Regions from separate parts of the Arthrobacter sp. TB 23 genome, predicted to be linked through region 3. Evidence: riboswitches for the same ligand, from Rfam matches in the RefSeq annotation. Region 3 holds a riboswitch; each other region holds the start of a gene.
The links. A riboswitch is a leader RNA that binds a small molecule or an ion and turns the genes downstream of it on or off. The one in region 3 is predicted to bind cyclic di-AMP.
Positions count from the first base shown of each region.

Region 1: linked by a shared signal. The riboswitch ahead of B384_RS19605 (LysM peptidoglycan-binding domain-containing protein) and the one ahead of B384_RS0114535 (NlpC/P60 family protein) in region 3 are both predicted to bind cyclic di-AMP.
Region 2: linked by a shared signal. The riboswitch ahead of B384_RS20805 (C40 family peptidase) and the one ahead of B384_RS0114535 (NlpC/P60 family protein) in region 3 are both predicted to bind cyclic di-AMP.

Region 1 is NZ_ALPM01000044.1:10,368-15,695, forward strand. Features, by position in the region: gene B384_RS0105980 (isopenicillin N synthase family dioxygenase) at 1-329, opposite strand, end outside; gene B384_RS0105985 (universal stress protein) at 502-933, opposite strand; gene B384_RS0105990 (VIT1/CCC1 transporter family protein) at 1,190-1,918, shown strand; cyclic di-AMP (ydaO/yuaA leader) riboswitch at 2,061-2,239, shown strand; gene B384_RS19605 (LysM peptidoglycan-binding domain-containing protein) at 2,242-3,141, shown strand; gene B384_RS0106000 (DsbA family protein) at 3,301-4,041, shown strand; gene B384_RS0106005 (cytochrome c biogenesis CcdA family protein) at 4,041-4,919, shown strand; gene B384_RS0106010 (hypothetical protein) at 4,916-5,328, shown strand, end outside.
Region 2 is NZ_ALPM01000065.1:76,781-82,108, forward strand. Features, by position in the region: gene B384_RS0109785 (alpha/beta fold hydrolase) at 1-319, shown strand, start outside; gene B384_RS18470 (NAD-dependent epimerase/dehydratase family protein) at 316-1,320, shown strand; gene B384_RS20805 (C40 family peptidase) at 1,547-2,449, opposite strand; cyclic di-AMP (ydaO/yuaA leader) riboswitch at 2,453-2,629, opposite strand; gene B384_RS20810 (hypothetical protein) at 2,804-3,148, shown strand; gene mutM (bifunctional DNA-formamidopyrimidine glycosylase/DNA-(apurinic or apyrimidinic site) lyase) at 3,451-4,449, opposite strand; gene rnc (ribonuclease III) at 4,458-5,246, opposite strand; gene rpmF (50S ribosomal protein L32) at 5,310-5,328, opposite strand, start outside.
Region 3 is NZ_ALPM01000105.1:21,268-26,595, reverse strand. Features, by position in the region: gene B384_RS0114555 (DUF6457 domain-containing protein) at 1-282, opposite strand, end outside; gene mobA (molybdenum cofactor guanylyltransferase) at 297-923, opposite strand; gene B384_RS0114545 (HNH endonuclease) at 920-1,420, opposite strand; gene B384_RS0114540 (NlpC/P60 family protein) at 1,655-2,518, opposite strand; gene B384_RS0114535 (NlpC/P60 family protein) at 2,548-3,381, opposite strand; cyclic di-AMP (ydaO/yuaA leader) riboswitch at 3,387-3,550, opposite strand; gene B384_RS0114530 (M23 family metallopeptidase) at 3,676-4,344, opposite strand; cyclic di-AMP (ydaO/yuaA leader) riboswitch at 4,479-4,652, opposite strand; gene B384_RS0114525 (metal-dependent transcriptional regulator) at 4,791-5,328, opposite strand, start outside.

The sequences.
Region 1 (5,328 bases), on a different contig from region 3:
TCCACAGCGTTGCGCTCGACGCCAATGTCGATCTGCTCTCGCCAGTCCACCGCCCGATCAGTCAATTCGGCGCCCATCCTGGTGTAGCCACGAAACTGGGGGCTATGAACGTTCTCCAGCTCCAGTTTTTGCTCCTCCGACAAGTCGAAGAAGCGCCTGGAGGTAGCGAGCATGGCGTCAGTGAGCTCCTGCGGGATGCCATGACCTGCCAGGTACAGGAATCCGACCTCGTGCATCGCATTGCGCAGATCGTCCCGGAAGTCCGATGCCTCCTCGGGCCCTGCGTTCAGCTGAGAGTAATCCAGGACGGGCAGTGATTCGAGTGACAAGTTCTTATAGTCCTTTACAACGCGTTTCGGAAACCGAAGTCCGTATCCGCTTCAATGTTACGACTCAAGCCGAAGAGACGAACGATCCCGTTGCGAAGTATGTCGATCTGACTTTGTGGCCGTGCGCAGTCCTCGTTTCAGCCCAGGCCGCAGCTTGGGAGCTGCAGTGAAATCAGGAGGCGGTCTTCACGACGAGCACGTCACAGGGTGCGTTATGTACGACACTCCACGCAACGCTTCCCAGAACCCGTCGAAGCCCCTTCATTCCCACGTTACCTACCACCAGCAATTGGGCACCGACACGCTCGGCTTCCTCGATGAGGACATCCTGCGGCTTGCCCCGCCCCGCAGCGGGGCGCACCTTCACGGAAGGGTGTTGTTCGCGCAGTTTCACTGCAACCTGCTCGGCCAACTTGAGAGCCTGCTCAGCATCATCCAGTATCCAAGTGTCGTTGCCGATATGGACAACTTCCGTGTTACCCGTAATGTGCGCGCTGACCACCACAAGTTCTGCATCGAGGCCTTCGGCAAGAGTCGCGGCGCGCGAGGCTGCCTTGTACGCGGTCTCGCTTCCATCCACACCAACAATCACACTTCCGGTCATGACGTTTCCTCCTCGAACTTCGAACCGCAATTGCGGTATGTGGTGCCTACTTGGTTCGCTTACCTTACTCGGTCAAAGAATCCCATGCCTCTTCGCCGACGCCCGGAACAAAACGGCCGGCGCGGTGACTATTGCAAGCCCCTTTCAGCGCCGCAGTGGATCACAGCGAATTCGGTCGAGGTCACCCGAATCGGAATCCCGACAGGAGAGTCGATCCTTACTGGTGTACTGGCTCGTGGAGGCCTAGATTACGGGCATGACTAGTTCTCCCGTACCAGGCACGCATAGTGACGAACCCCATGACAACACCATCCATGGCAGGCTCAATTGGCTTCGAGCGGGTGTGCTTGGAGCCAATGATGGGATTGTCTCGGTCGCTGCCCTCGTCGTCGGAGTTGCGGGAGCGACAACGGCAACCCCCGTGATTCTTGCCGCTGGCATTGCCGGTCTTGTCGGCGGTGCGATATCCATGGCCCTCGGAGAGTATGTGTCCGTGAGTAGTCAGAAAGACAGCCAGCAGGCCCTCATCGCCAAGGAACGCCTTGAGCTTGAAACCGAGCCTGAAGCGGAACTTGCGGAGCTGGCCGGGATCTACGAATCGAAGGGGCTTAGCCGGGACACAGCCCATCAGGTGGCAGTGGAACTCACCAAACACGATGCCCTGGGGGCCCATCTCGAAGCTGAACTCGGATTGCGCGAGGACGCCGTGGCGAGCCCGCTAGCTGCTGCGGCCGCATCTGCGCTGGCCTTCACCCTTGGCGCGATCCTGCCCCTGCTGACGATTCTTCTGTTTCCAGAGGAAACTCGTGTCCTCGCGACCTTCGTCGCAGTCCTGATTGCCCTCGCCGTAACCGGCTACGGAAGCGCACGGATTGGCGGCAACCCGGCGACGCGCCCAACCGTAAGGATCGTTCTTGGCGGCGCGCTGGCATTGGCAGCCACCTTCCTTATCGGGTCACTCCTGGGCACCACGGGAGTGGTCTGACGCTCCACTGATGCCTGGGAATCGCTCTCTCTTCATTGAGGTTGCCAACCAGGGAGGCGCCGTCAGTGTAAATGTTTGTACATTTAGTTTTTCCGAGTAGGTTTAATCCAGTGCCCCACTGAAGGTGGGGCTTATCGAGGCCTTTTACCGAACCCAGCCAAAGGCCTTGGTCCTTTAGATAGGAAGGCTGGGGCGGGGAAACCACAGGTGGGTTCTTTAGGAACCCTTGGGGTGAAGCCGGGCGGGGCGTTTGTCCTCGTGCGGCCGGGTGTCTCCCATCCGAATCCGACAGCTCACCTCGTAGGTATAGGGAGAGATTATCCATGTCATCAAATGCTGTGCGCGCCCGACATCGCGCCGATACGAAAAGCCGTTCGATTCTTCTCCTCAGCAGGCAAGCCGTCCTGCCTCAGGGGGGACCCAAGATCGCCGCGCTTGTGGTTGCTTCAGGAATGCTTGCGGCGGGAGCAAGCCCCGCCCACGCTTCGGCGATCGCCCACCCGGCGCAGGATCACACCGTTTCATCGTTCTCATCGGCTGCTTCACCAGTCGAAGTGGAGGCGAGCCCCACCGATCAAGGCACTGCGTACACCGTGAAGTCAGGTGATTCGCTGGGCGCTATCAGCGTTCAGACAGGTGTGGCGTTGCACAAGCTGCTGAGCCTAAACCAGCTCACCGTCGCGTCAATCATCTACCCGGGAAACACCATCGTGCTGTCCGAGGAGTCGAATGCCGTGACTGCTGCACCGGTTGACTCTGGCTCCGCAGCCTCGTCATCAGCGGTTTCGAACTTTAGCGTGAGTACACAAAGTGCATCGATCAGTCCCCTGAGTAACCGGGTGAGCAGCGAGTCAGGAAATATCTGGGATTCCTCGGACGCTCCCCAGAGCGGTACTGCCAACAGCCGTATTCTTGCCTTCGCCAACACGCAGTTGGGCGCTATTCAGGACTGCACCGTCCTGGGCGAAGGGGCATTGCGAGCCGCCGGGGCGATGGGGGTGGGAGACGAGTCCCCTGAGTCCTTGATGGCCTTCGCTACTCCGGTATCAGATCCCCAGCCCGGCGACTTCGTCTACTACGCCGACGGCGGGATGGGCTTTTCACACAACGCCGTCTACCTCGGCGACGGACGAGCCATCCACAGCGGCTGGAACGGTAACCAGACCGTTGAGGAATCCGTCAATGTGGGTTCCGGTCCTGTCTATTACCGGGTCAACATCTAGTTATCCAACGCCGCTGGCGGGTCTCAGACCTCGCTGACAGCGGTGTTTCTCGGACGCGCCCGGACACCAGATCCGACAAACAGGGATCTGGTGTCCGGGTGAATCCCCCTTTTCCTCCCCTTGTGCCTCCCCAGGGGCGCACGACGCCAGGAGTAATGAATGCCACAAGAATCTGATCAACGAACCGCGGGTGTTCGATCGGCCACCCTCATCGCTGCCCTGCTTGTCGCCGCGCTCATCCTGATTATTGGTTTGATCGCTTCCCAGCGAGCCTCCTCCCCCGTTTCAGATGGATCAGGAACAGACGTCGCAGAGGAATCCGGCGGCCGGGAGGAAGAAAAGTTCGATTTATCCCGGCGCATCGCCGACGACCCGTTAGCAATGGGTGAGGTCGACGCCCCCGTTGTTCTGGTCGAATACGCCGATTACAGATGCCCGTTCTGCGGGGTTTTCTCGCGCGAGACATTGCCGGCGTTGGTTGAGCAGTATGTTGCTAGCGGAGAACTAAGGATTGAGTGGCGAGATTTACCTGTTTTCGGAACTGAGTCTCTTGATGCTGCAGTTGCCGGCCGGGCAGCAGGGGAACAGGATAGGTTCTGGGAGTTCAATAAGGCCGTCTTCGCTGCGGCCCCCGACCGCGGACACATCAGCCTCCCGCGCGAGGAGCTGATCCGCATCGCAGAAGAAGTTGGGGTAGCCGACATCACGGCGTTCACAGCGGATCTGGACTCGGAGGAGCTCAATCAGGCTGTTCAAACCGACGCTGAGGAAGCCGCAGCCCTGGGAGCTACCGGAACACCCTTGTTTCTGGTGAACGACATCCCCATCTCGGGCGCCCAACCAGTAGAAGTATTTGAACAAGCCATTGAGACTGTGCTGGCAGAAACCAGTCCCCAGTAATGCTAATCGGATACAGCGGGGCGTTCCTCGGTGGTCTCCTCACCCTCCTCAGTCCGTGCTCAGCATTGTTGCTGCCAGCATTCTTCGCGTATGCCTTCAGCACAAAACGGCAACTGGTCGGCCGGACCATGCTCTTCTACGCAGGATTGTTGTGCATCCTCGTACCCCTGGGGGTCTTCGCTGGCACCCTGGGGTCCCTCGTCACCACTGACCGACACATTCTCATCGGGCTCGCAGCCACCCTCATGATCGTTTTGGGTCTCATTCAGATCCTCGGTGTCCGCCTACCGGCATTCATCCGCACCCGGTCCGCGACTGTCGGTTCCGGCGGTTCCGTCTTCGTCCTCGGATTGGCGTACGGGGTCGCAGGAGCCTGCACCGGACCCATCCTTGGGTCAATTCTTACCGTCGCCGCAGCTGGCAGCAACGCCGTCTACGGCGGAATTCTGCTCGCCATCTATGCACTGGGAATGGCAGTCCCGCTGTTCTTCCTCGCTGCGCTGTGGGACCGCCTCGGTGTTTCCGGACGTCGGTGGCTTCGTCCCCGCCCTGTAACCATCGGACGGTGGTCCAACACCTGGATTATGGTGATCTCTGGCTCCCTTTCGATCGGCATCGGAATCTTCCTCATCGCCACAGACGGAACAGCGAGTCTGGGTGGGATCCTTTCCGTTACTGACCAGTTTGCCCTCGAGAACGCGGTACGTACCTTCGCGGACTCAATCCCCGACGTAGCTGTCATGCTGTTAATTCTCATGCTCCTCACCGCAACCGGCGCCATCTACTTACGCCGGCGCAGCCACAGGTCATCAGCACCCCCGAATGACCCCGCATCACCAGAAGCGTCTTCGGATCAAGTGTCAAAGGAAGCTCCATGACTCCCCGTACCGAGAACCCCACGACTCAGCGACCCACTCTGCTCAACGCTCTTCTTCAGTGGCCCTTACGCCGGTGGATCGCCGTGTTATTCGGTGCGGTGGCGACCTTCCTGCTCGTAGCCATTCCGACCGATCTCATCGACACGCCATTATTTAGCCGTGAAGTTCCCCCCACCTGGTGGTCGGTGCCAGCACTGATCATCTCGTCGGCGCTAAGCGGCCTGGTCCTCGGTACCTATATCGCCCAGGATCGGATTGAGGAATCTCCGCGGTCCCGTTCGGGCATCGCGGGGGCGATCGTCACCTTTTTTGCCGTCGGCTGCCCCGTGTGCAACAAGATCGTCTTGCTCGCTCTGGGAACCTCGGGAGCGATGCAGTACTTCGAGCCCATTCAACCCGTCCTCGCGGT
Region 2 (5,328 bases), on a different contig from region 3:
CCCGGTCGGGGTGGAACAGGCGCTGGAATCGGTCGACGTCGTCGGGCTGGCCGCGGTGGTTGGTGTTGGTCCGGCAGGCACCCAGGCGGTCGTTGCAGTGGTTGAGACCATTCCCCCGGTCAAGAAGCCTGGCCTGGCCGGAGCTGAGCTGGCGGCTCAGGCACGGAATGCGGCCCGGTCCGTCGGCGTGGAGTTGTCGGCAGTGTTGGCGGTCCCGTCGTTGCCCACCGACATCAGGCACAACGCGAAGATTGACCGGACAGCGGTTGCGGTGTGGGCTGCCGGGGTGCTCGCCGGCGGCCGGGTCGGCAAGCTGTGAGGGTTCTCGTCACCGGTGCCAGCGGGATGCTGGGCCGGGTAACAGCCACGCTCCTCCAGGCGCAGGGTCACGCGGTCAGGACGTTTCAGCGGCGCCCATCCGGTCTGGCTGGCGTTGAAGACAGTCTCGGATCGATCACCGACCAGACGGCAATCCATCGCGCTGTGCAGGGCATGGATGCGGTGGTGCACCTCGCGGCGAAGGTTTCCTTCGCGGGTGCTGCGGTTGACTTCGAGGCAATCAATGTGGAGGGCACCCGTGTCCTGCTCGAAGAGTCGCGCGCGGCCGGTGTGCGCGACTTCGTCTTCATTTCCTCGCCGTCGGTGGCGCACGTGGGTGAGGCACTCGTGGGTCAAGGTGCCACTGAGGCCACTCCGGCTCTGGTGCGCGGCAATTACGCGCAGACCAAGGCCAAAGCCGAACTGCTCGCGTTGGACGCCAACAGCGAAAGTTTCAGGGTGGCAGCGGTCCGTCCCCACATTGTGTGGGGTCCCGGTGACACGCAGCTGGTTGAACGGGTGCTGGAGCGTGCGCGTGCCGGGCGCCTGCCGTTCCTTGACGCCGGCACCGCCCTGGTCGACACCACCTACGTGGATAACGCCGCCGCAGCGATCGGCGCAGCCTTGAGCGGCATGGATCGGTTGGCTGGACAAGCTGTGGTGGTCACCAATGGTGAGCCCCGCCCGATCGGTGAATTGATCGCCGGAATCTGCCGGGCCGGAGGGGTTCAGCCGCCGCGGTGGGCCGTTCCTGGCGGTGTGGCACGGGTCGCGGGATCCCTGGTGGAATTCCTCTGGCAGCGCGGCGGGATCGAGAGTGAACCGCCGATGACCCGTTTCCTTGCGGAGCAACTATCGACTGCACACTGGTTTGATCAGCGCAGGACCCGCGAGTTGCTCGATTGGACGCCTACGGTGTCAGTGGATGAAGGTCTGGCCCGCCTGGCACAGCATTACCAGGGGAACCAGCATTACCAGGGGAACCAGGCTTCCCTCTCCTAGCGATCCATCGGAGCGTGGAGACGTCCCTGACTGTCAGTTCGTCCCCAGGTGAGCTGGCTCGGTGGTGGCACGCAGTTTTCCGTTGTCGTATCTTGACCCGTCGGTTGCCTCGGTGTCATTGGCTTGCCCTATCGGGGACCAAAGCGTCCGGAAAGCACGAATGCGCCACCGGATTTCTCCGATGACGCATTCGGGTGCTGACAACCGTACCGCTGACGCGGAGGGTTTAGAGGGTGTAGTACCCAACCAGTGGCATGGCGCTGACCGCGTGGACCAGGGTGCCCTGGCTCGGGTTCAGTGCGCTGACCATCTGGCCGCCACCGATGTAGATGCCGATGTGTCCGCCGCCGTTCTGGACGACAAGGTCGCCGGGCTGAGGGTTGCTGGTGGGGGTCAGCGCGCCCATCTGTGCCTGGCTGGTGCGGGGCAGGTCGATGCCGTGCTGAGCGTAGACCCACTGCACGAAGCCCGAGCAGTCCCAGCCGCCTGGCGAGGTGCCGCCGTAGACGTAGGGGGAGCCAACGAGGCCCTGTGCTGTTCCGGCGATCCCTGCGCTGGAAACCTGTCCGCCGGTGGATGCTGCTCCCATTGGCTGGATGGTCTCGGAAGCGGTGGTGATGCCCAGGGTGCTGGTTTCGGCAGGCGCCGGAGCGGCTGCTGGTGCAGCAACTGGGGCGGGAGCAGCAGCCGGAGCTGGTGCTGCAGCCGGTGCTGGTGCTGGTGCTGATACCTGAGTGGCCTGGCCGGCGTTGCCGGACAGTGAGATGACGTCACCTGGGTAGATGATCGAATCCCAGCCGAGACCGTTCGAGGCGAAGATGGCCTCGATGCTGACGCCGTAGGTGCTGGCGATGCTGCCCAGAGTATCTCCGGACTGAACGGTGTGAGTGGTGGAGCTGGCGGCGGTCGTCTGGGCAACTGGTGCGGAGACGGCGGCCGGGGCGCTGACGTTGACTTCGCCTGCAGCGTTGGCTGGGAGTCCGGCGCTGAACATCAAACCTGATGCGGCGACGACTACAGCTGCTGGACGACCGATGGCGCCAGCGTGAGAGCTAACTGCCTTGGAAACGGTCTGCATGGCGCTTGGTGGGGTTGCACGATGGCGCGCGATATAACGGTTCTTGGACATGATGTTGCCTCTCCCAATGCCTGCGAAGTTAGCTGTCGGATTCGGATGGGAGCCACCCGGGCGCTGTGCGCCTTCACCCCTAGGTCGTCTGGCGACGACCACTACTACTGGTTCCCCCGCTTCTGCCTGATGTGTGCGAACGGACCTTACGACGGCGGCAGAATTAGGCAATCTGTCGAAAGGACGCTGAGTTGAACGGAACCCGACGTGCGGTCCACTGTACATTTCGTGGTCCGGGTTTGTCACATTTAGGTTACGGCGGCAGTATGCTGTTGGATGTCCCAGGTCGGGGCGCGGGTCCGACCGTGGAGGGCTGAGGCAATCCAACACGACCTGCAGGAATTCCGCCGGGGCGTGAACGAGCATCGAATAGGTGACACGGAGAATCCGTGCTCGACCGGTGGTGAGCAGGTTCCATCGGCGGCGGTCTTCGGCGAATTCGGCGGGACCACTGTGATGGTTGCGTCCGCCGGCTTCGATGCCCAGCTGTCCTTCGACGAACAGATCAAGCCGTCCCACACCCTTGATGTACACCTGTGTTTGGACGCTGAGTCCTGCGCGGCGCAGGTGGGTGACGCTCACATGGAACCACGATGGTGGACGCAGCACCCAGAGGTTTCGTTGCGCTGCGGCACTGATCCAGGCCGGTTCAGCTTTGACACACGTTGCAGTGAGCAGACTCCCAGTGATGCCGGGTAGCGCAAAGACTCCTGGCCCTGGGTTTACCACCTCACCCTTCACGAGGGCTGCGCAAAGGTGAACGGATCCCAGACCGGCGCGGGTGGGTTCCCTACGGCGTGCCACGCCGCCTGGTTCTTGCAGTGTCTTGACTGTGTCCATGCCCAATGGTTGCCCTCTTTGGGGGTGTCAGTGCGGCGTCACCCGTTCTATGTGGGTAAGTCTCCTTGGTGGAGCGGGAGTGGGACTGGGGCTAGTGGGCAACGTGTCACGGGTGAGCTGCGAGGGAGTGCTGAGCCAAGGATCCCGGCTGCAGGGATGTCCTACCAGCGGCCGTTGCGGGGCTTCGGCTGACACCGCGGGCAGCTGAACGACGAACGGTTCATAAACATCTCGCGGCGGATCAGCGAAAGGCTGTCAAAGAGCGGGTCGGCGGCGCAGCGGGTACAGGGTTCGCCCTCGCGGCCGTAGGCGTTGAGGGAACGTTCAAAGTAACCGGAGCTGCCGTTGACATTCACATAGAGTGAGTCAAAGCTGGTGCCGCCAGCGTCGAGCGCCCGCAGCATCACATCACGGCAGGCATCAATCAGCCGTAGGGCGTCGGCCCGGCGCATGACATCCGTGGGGCGGGCATAGTGGACTTTGGCTGCCCACAGCGCTTCGTCAGCGTAGATGTTGCCGATTCCCGATACCAATCCCTGGTCCAGTAGCGCTCGTTTAATTCCGGTCCTGCGTCGCCGGAGCTTTGCGAAGAAGTCATCGAAGGAGAACGCCGGATCCAGTGGATCGCGGGCTATGTGAGAAGCCTCAATCGGGATCAGCGGCAGTGGACTCTCCCCCAGCCCACCCGGATGGCCGTCTGTGGTCGACACCATCGACGTCACAAAGAGGCCGCCGAAAATACGCTGATCAACAAACCGAAGCTCCTGCGGCAGGGGTCCGGCATCAGGATCGTCGACAGCCGACAGGGTGAGCCTGACCCGCAAGTGCTTTTCCTCGGGCAAGCCTGCGTCTTTGACCAGCAGCTGGCCGCTCATACCCAGGTGAGCCATCAGGGCCACTGGCGCGACACCACTCGTGCCACCACTCGTGGCAGTCCCACCAGCCTCGGCCGGAGGTGCCAACGGCATCCACAGGAACTTTCCCCGCCGCACCACGTCCAGCACCCGGGCTCCCACCAGATTGCCGGCGAAGTCCTCGGCGCCCAGCCCATGACGGCGGATGGAGCGGACATCAAGGATGTCGACGTCGTCAATGGTTCGTCCCAACACCCAGCGGGCGAGGCCGCGACGCACCACCTCAACCTCGGGAAGTTCAGGCATGGTACGGCTTAGGCTGACTCGGCCGGACCGGGGGCTGCAGTCACGTCAGCAGCATCAGCAGGGCCAGTGCCATTGGCCGGGGTCGACACCGAGTAAGCGGCCGATTTCGGTTCGTGGGCGAGGTGCCGGAGCATCTTCCACGACGCGGCGGCTGCCTCCTGCTCGGCTTCCTTCTTGGAGGGACCCGACCCGGAGCCATACGGCAGTCCGCCGACCATGAGGAGGGCTTCGAAGGTGCGTGCGTGGTCGGGGCCGGAGCCGGTGACCTTGTAGTCAATGGCGCCGAGCCGGCGTGCTGCGGCGATTTCCTGGATGCTGGTTTTCCAGTCGGTGCCGGCGCCCATCGCTGCAGCACTGCCAAGCAGCGGCGCGACAAGCCGCATCACCATGGCCCGAGCCACTTCAATACCGTTGTCCAGGTAGGTAGCGCCAATAATGGCTTCCATCGTGTCAGCGAGGATCGAAGCCTTGTTCTTGCCGTTGGTCAGCTTCTCCCCCTGACCCAGGAGCACATACTCGCCGAGGTCCAGTTCGCGGGCAATCCCGGCCAGGGCACGGGTGCTGACGACGGCGGAGCGTCGCTTGGCGAGATCGCCCTCTGACAGGTCGGGGTTATCCCGGTACAGCGCGTCGGTGACCGCGAGTCCCAGCACCGAGTCGCCCAGGAACTCCAGGCGCTCGTTGGTGGGGATGCCCCCGTGCTCGTAGGCGAACGAGCGGTGTGTCAGGGCAAGACGAAGCGTCCCGGCGTCTATAGAGACACCGAGACGCTTCAGAAGGTCTTCAGTATTAGCCACGTCTACTTACGCATTCGCATAAGAACGCTGCGGGTCCCCCGTTGCCGGGGTACGCAGCGGTCGTTAGACGTCGGCTACTTTG
Region 3 (5,328 bases):
CGTTGGTGGGGTGGCCGCGTCTTCGGTGGGACACTGGCGACGGGCAGCCTCAATCGCTGACTCCATGGCTACCGCCTCGGTAGCCTGCTGGCTGGCCACGGCGAGGCCAGCGGCATAGCCAGCAATGAAGGTGGTCAGCGGCGCTGCCGGGCGCACTATTGAATGGGCTGCGTCCCCCGCGAGGGAAAGGATGGCATCGATATCGATGGTGGTGCCCTGAAGCTCGAAGGCCTCAATGAGTTGGGCACTCCATTCCTGAAGGATCTGATCCTGTTTTTTCATCGCTGCTCCTGAATCTAGGTCGGTGCTGTGCCTGAGACACCGAGGGATTGAGCGTCAGCCCAGGTGTCGACGTCGGCGGTACTGCCCGGCCGAACGTCAATTGCTCTCCATTGCACCCTAGCAAGGAGTGCCTTCATCGATAGATTCTGGGCCCCTCCGGAGGCGTGGATCTCCTGCACCGCTAACCGCAGGTCAGCAAAACGGTAGAGGGCGGCCAGCGGCTGGTCCCGGCCGCCGTCGTGCGCCATCGCCGAGGAATCCGGACGATCGACCGCCGCTTTCAGAAGCGAAGGAATCGCCTCCGCGATGCGCGGCATGTCGCACGCCAGCACCAGCAGCCACGGTGTCGAGTCGTCCTGTAAATGGTCGACGGCGGCAGCCAGCGCCGCGGCCGGCCCGCCGAACGGTGGCGACTCGCGGACAAACTCGCGCGACACCGGTCGAGCCCGGAAGGTTGCGCCTTCGACGTCGTCTGGCCCGACGACGACGATCCGTCGTGCAGCTGCCGCGGCCTGACAGGTCAGGTCAAGCAGGCTTTGCCCCTTGTGCTCGAGATGGGCCTTGGGTGTACCTCCCAGGCGTGAGGATCTGCCACCCGAGAGCACTACGGCATTGAAGGCAACGGGTACCTGAGCGCTCAAGCGGCGCTCTCCGACCGGAGGAAGGCGCTCCACTGCGGGGCTGGCTTCTCGATCTCACGGAAGTGGTGGGATGGACCTCGGGGCGGTTGTGGGGTGACCCCCAGCTGCCACCCCAGAGAGGCGAGCGTCTTGTCACCCTTGTCGTTGTTGCACCTGAGGCAGCAGGCTACGAGGTTTTCCCAGCTGGAGTCCCCGCCGCGGGAGCGTGGATACACGTGATCGATGGTGGAGGCGCTTTTGCCGCAGTAGGCGCACAGATGGTTGTCGCGGCGCAGCACACCCCTGCGGGTGACCACAAGACTTTGCCGGTAGGGGATTTTCACGTACCGGTTCAGCAGGATGACCGAGGGGCGCCCGAGAATCTCATTGGGTCCGATGACCGGTTCCTCCCCTTCCGCGACGACGCTGGCTTTGCCGGCCAGCACAAGGACCAGCGCCCGGCGGAAGGTCACTACCGCCAGCGGCTCATATCCAGCATTCAGAACGAGAGTGCGCATGCACATTCCTCTTTGCCGATCAGGCCTCTACCCCTATCGCCGGGGTCGCAGGCCGAAATCCTGACTCCTTTTGAGTAAGGGTAGTTCGGCTGACGCTCGGTTAGCTAATTTTGATGGAGCTGGTCCACGCGTGTCGTCGCGGACCGATCGCCTTGACAGTCCGGGCGGCTGCCAGACGCACAAAAAGACCCGGAGGAAATTCCTCCGGGTCTTTTGTCGTCATGCGGGGTGTTCCTAGCCGCCGACGCGGATGAAGACTGGGCCCGAACCAAGGTCGGCTGGAGCGACCACAGTCTGGTTGCCGTTGAACCCACCGTGGACTGCCTGGCCGCCACCGATGTACACAGCGATGTGGGCCACTCCGGCTCCGCCATCTGTGTAGTAGATGAGGTCACCTGGGATGGCTTCGCCGGCGCTGACCGTGCGTCCGAGGGACAGGTACCCGGCTGGCCAGCCGTGGAAGTTGATCCCTGCTGCTGCCAGGGCGTTGCTCACCAGACGGGTGCAGTCCTGGGTGACTCCCAGCTGAGCCTGTGCTGCGGCCGCGATTGTTGCTGCCTTCCCTGAGGATGCGGCTGGGGCTTTCTGCGCGACGGGGGCCTCGGCTGCCGGAGCGGCCTGTGCTGGAGTGGTCCGGACGGGCGCTTCCGGCTCGACGTTCACTGCAGGTGTTACGGTAACCGGCTCTACGGTTTCGGGCTCAGCGGCCGGGGCCACGGCCGGAGCCTCTTCGATCTCCACAACGGTCTCAGCCTGAACAGTGACTGCTGGGGCTTCGACGACTGCTGGGGCTGCTACGGCTTTGACCGGGGTGCGGTTGAACGCAATGTCGGCGTCTGCGGGAGCTTCGACGGCGGCTGGAGCGGCCTGGATCTCCAGCGCGGAGGTCAGGGTGGTCCGTTCGGCTGATTCGAGGGAGAGCTCAGCAGCGTTGGCCGATACCCCACCGGTCAGGACAAGGCCTGATGCTGCGGCGATTACAGCTGCCTGACGGCCCATGCCGCCAGCGTTCTCGGTTACTGCTTTGGCCAGAGCCGAGAAGTTGGTGTTGTGGCGCTTATCGGCACGGTGACGTGCAATAGCTGTGCGAGTTGTCATTTTTGCGTTCTCCAGGGTTCGGTGTGGTCTTAGCTAACGCGGACGAAGCTAGCGCCGGGGAGGTCGGAAAGGGAATGGAGGTCGGTGTTCATGCCGTTCAGGCCACCGCTGATGACTTGGCCGTTTCCGACGTAGATGGCTACGTGGCCGGCGGTGATTACCAGGTCGCCCGCCGCTGGAGAGCCAACAACTGATCCGAAGGCGAAGAAATCGCCAGGCGCAATGTCGCCAACGGACTTGCCGACGGAGCGAAGTGCCTTCTCAACCATGGCGGTGCAGTCCTGCCCGACACCGATCTGGGAGTAGGCGGATCCGACCAGACCAGCGGCGATGTTACCGGAAGGGGCAGCCTTGGGGGCTGGCTTTTCGGCTGCGGGCGTCTGGGCTGGCGCAGCTGGTGCGACTACTGCTTCTGCTGCGGGCGCCTCAACTGGCGCTGCCTCGACTGGCGCTGCTTCCTGCACGGCGGGCTCTGCCACCATTTCGGCTACCGGCTCAGCGGCGGCTGTTATTGGCTCGATGACGTCGGCCTGCACCTCGACGACTGGAGCAGCTACGGCGGCGGGCGTCGCCGACACGGCTGCACGCTCGAAGGTGATCTCGGCGGTGGCGGGAGCGCTTACGGCGTCAGCCGTAGCAGCAATCGAGATCAGGGGGGTGGAGAGCTGAACGACACGCTCGGACTCACCGAACCCGTGGGCTGGCAGTCCGGCGGTCAGGACGAGCCCTGACGCTGCGACGATGACTGCTGCCTGGCGGCCGACGGAACCAGCGTTCGAGGAGACGGCGCTTGAGATGGCTGTCAGGGGGCTGGTGTGCGTACGGGCGGCCCTGTGGCGGCCCAGAGAAGAGCTAGTTGACACGTTCGATTGCCTCTCCCAATTGCCTGCGAGGTGAGCTGTCGGATTCGGATGGGAGTCACCCGGCCCTCTGATTCCCAGTGGAATCAGACGACTTAACCCCAAGGATTTCTTGCGAAATCCACTAATTGGTTCCCCCGCCTCTGCCATGCGAATTGTGCGAACGGAACCTCAGGCAGTGGCAGAGCTAGGCGATCTGCTCGAGGGTGCCAAACCTATTAGAATTTGGCACGAGATTGACGGTACATGAGATTGACCGCAATGTCACATTCCGGTCACGAAACGGTGTGTCCTTGGTTACAGCCAGCCCATGGGGTCCACGGCCTGACCGTCAACCATCACTTCAAAATGCAGGTGGCAGCCGGTGGATGCACCGGTACTACCGCTCTGGGCGACAACCTCACCGCGGTCCACTGACTGCCCCTCCTGGACACTGCTGGACGAGAGATGGTTGTACGTGGATTCGAGCCCGTTGCCGTGATCGATGACCACGCGGTTTCCACCGCCATAGGGGTGCCAGCTGGCAAAGGTGACAGTGCCGGACGCTGCCGCGAACACTTCAGTGCCGCACGAGCTGCTGAAGTCCTGACCTGAGTGGAGTTCCCCACCCAAACCGGTAATCGGGCTGACCCGGTAACCGAACGGGGACGTGACAATCAGCTTGTCCATGGGAGCTGACAGGGAGCCGCGGGCCGCTGCAGGTACAGCCGCTGAGTCTGCAGCGGTCATGATCTCGCTGAGCTTGGCGTCTGCGTCAAAGGTGCTCTGCAATGCGGTGCGGCTGAAGTCGACCAGCGCCGCGTCGGGAACGCTGATTTCCCGGGGCGCAACAGTCGCCTGCACGGTGGGCGCAACGGCTACGGCGGCCGCATTGTCGTCCTGCGGGGCCGTCCCCGCGGTGGTGGGTAGCGTAACGGTCAGCACCAGCCCGGACGCGGCTGCGGCGATGGCGAATTTTTGGCTCATCCCGGTGAGCGAAAAGTCGCCCCTGACCCGGGTTGCTCGTCGTCGTCGTTCGAGTCGTTGCGCGTCCCGAGGACGCACGGCAGGTACTGGGGCGCCGGCACGGCGGCGTCCCGAAGCATGGTGCTTCGACAAAGGGTCCCTTTCGTATATGCCTGCGAAGTTAGCTGTCGGATTCGAGTTCGGGAAGAAACTCGGCCCTGACCGGTCCGCCGAAGCAGCACCGCGTCCGGACTTCACCCCAAGGCGGCTTATCAGCCGCCGTCTGATGGGTCCTCCGCCCCTGTCACGGGTCTCAGCATCCAAATCCGCTGACAGGGTTAGGCGTGCGGTTTGGATAACGCTGATGTATCAACGTCAGCTTTCCATCATCCACGACCAGAAGCAAAAGAGATACGTTCGTTATCTTTTCCTGTGGATAACTTGCGGCAATATTGTGCCGTGGAGGGTTAGAGAGCCGGCCCGGCGACCGACACGAACACGTGTGCGGCGACCTCCGGCGGGAGCTCCAGCGCGCCCTCGATACCCTCGACCCTGACCGACACATAGTCGCCGGCCGCCTGCACGCCGATGACCGTTCCGGGCCGCAACCCACCCTCATCGAGTTGGGAGAGCAGTTCCGGGTCCACCTGAATGGGCTCGGCCAGCCGGACAAGGGTAATCACTGACCCCTGAGGATTGGCGCCGATCACCGACAGGAGGCTGCGGACACCGTCGGTGAAGCCCTGGGTTGGCGGGCCGCCCAGGGCCTCAAGCCCCGGAATAGGGTTGCCGTATGGAGACTCGGTGGGCTTTCCCAGCAGCTCGTACAACCGCTGTTCAACCCGCTCGCTCATCACGTGCTCCCAGCGGCAGGCCTCTTCGTGGACATAAGCCCAATCCAGGCCAATCACGTCGGAGAGGAGACGTTCGGCGAGGCGGTGCTTGCGCATCACCCCGATGGCGCGACGGCGGCCAAGGTCAGTGAATTCGAGGTGGCGATCGCCC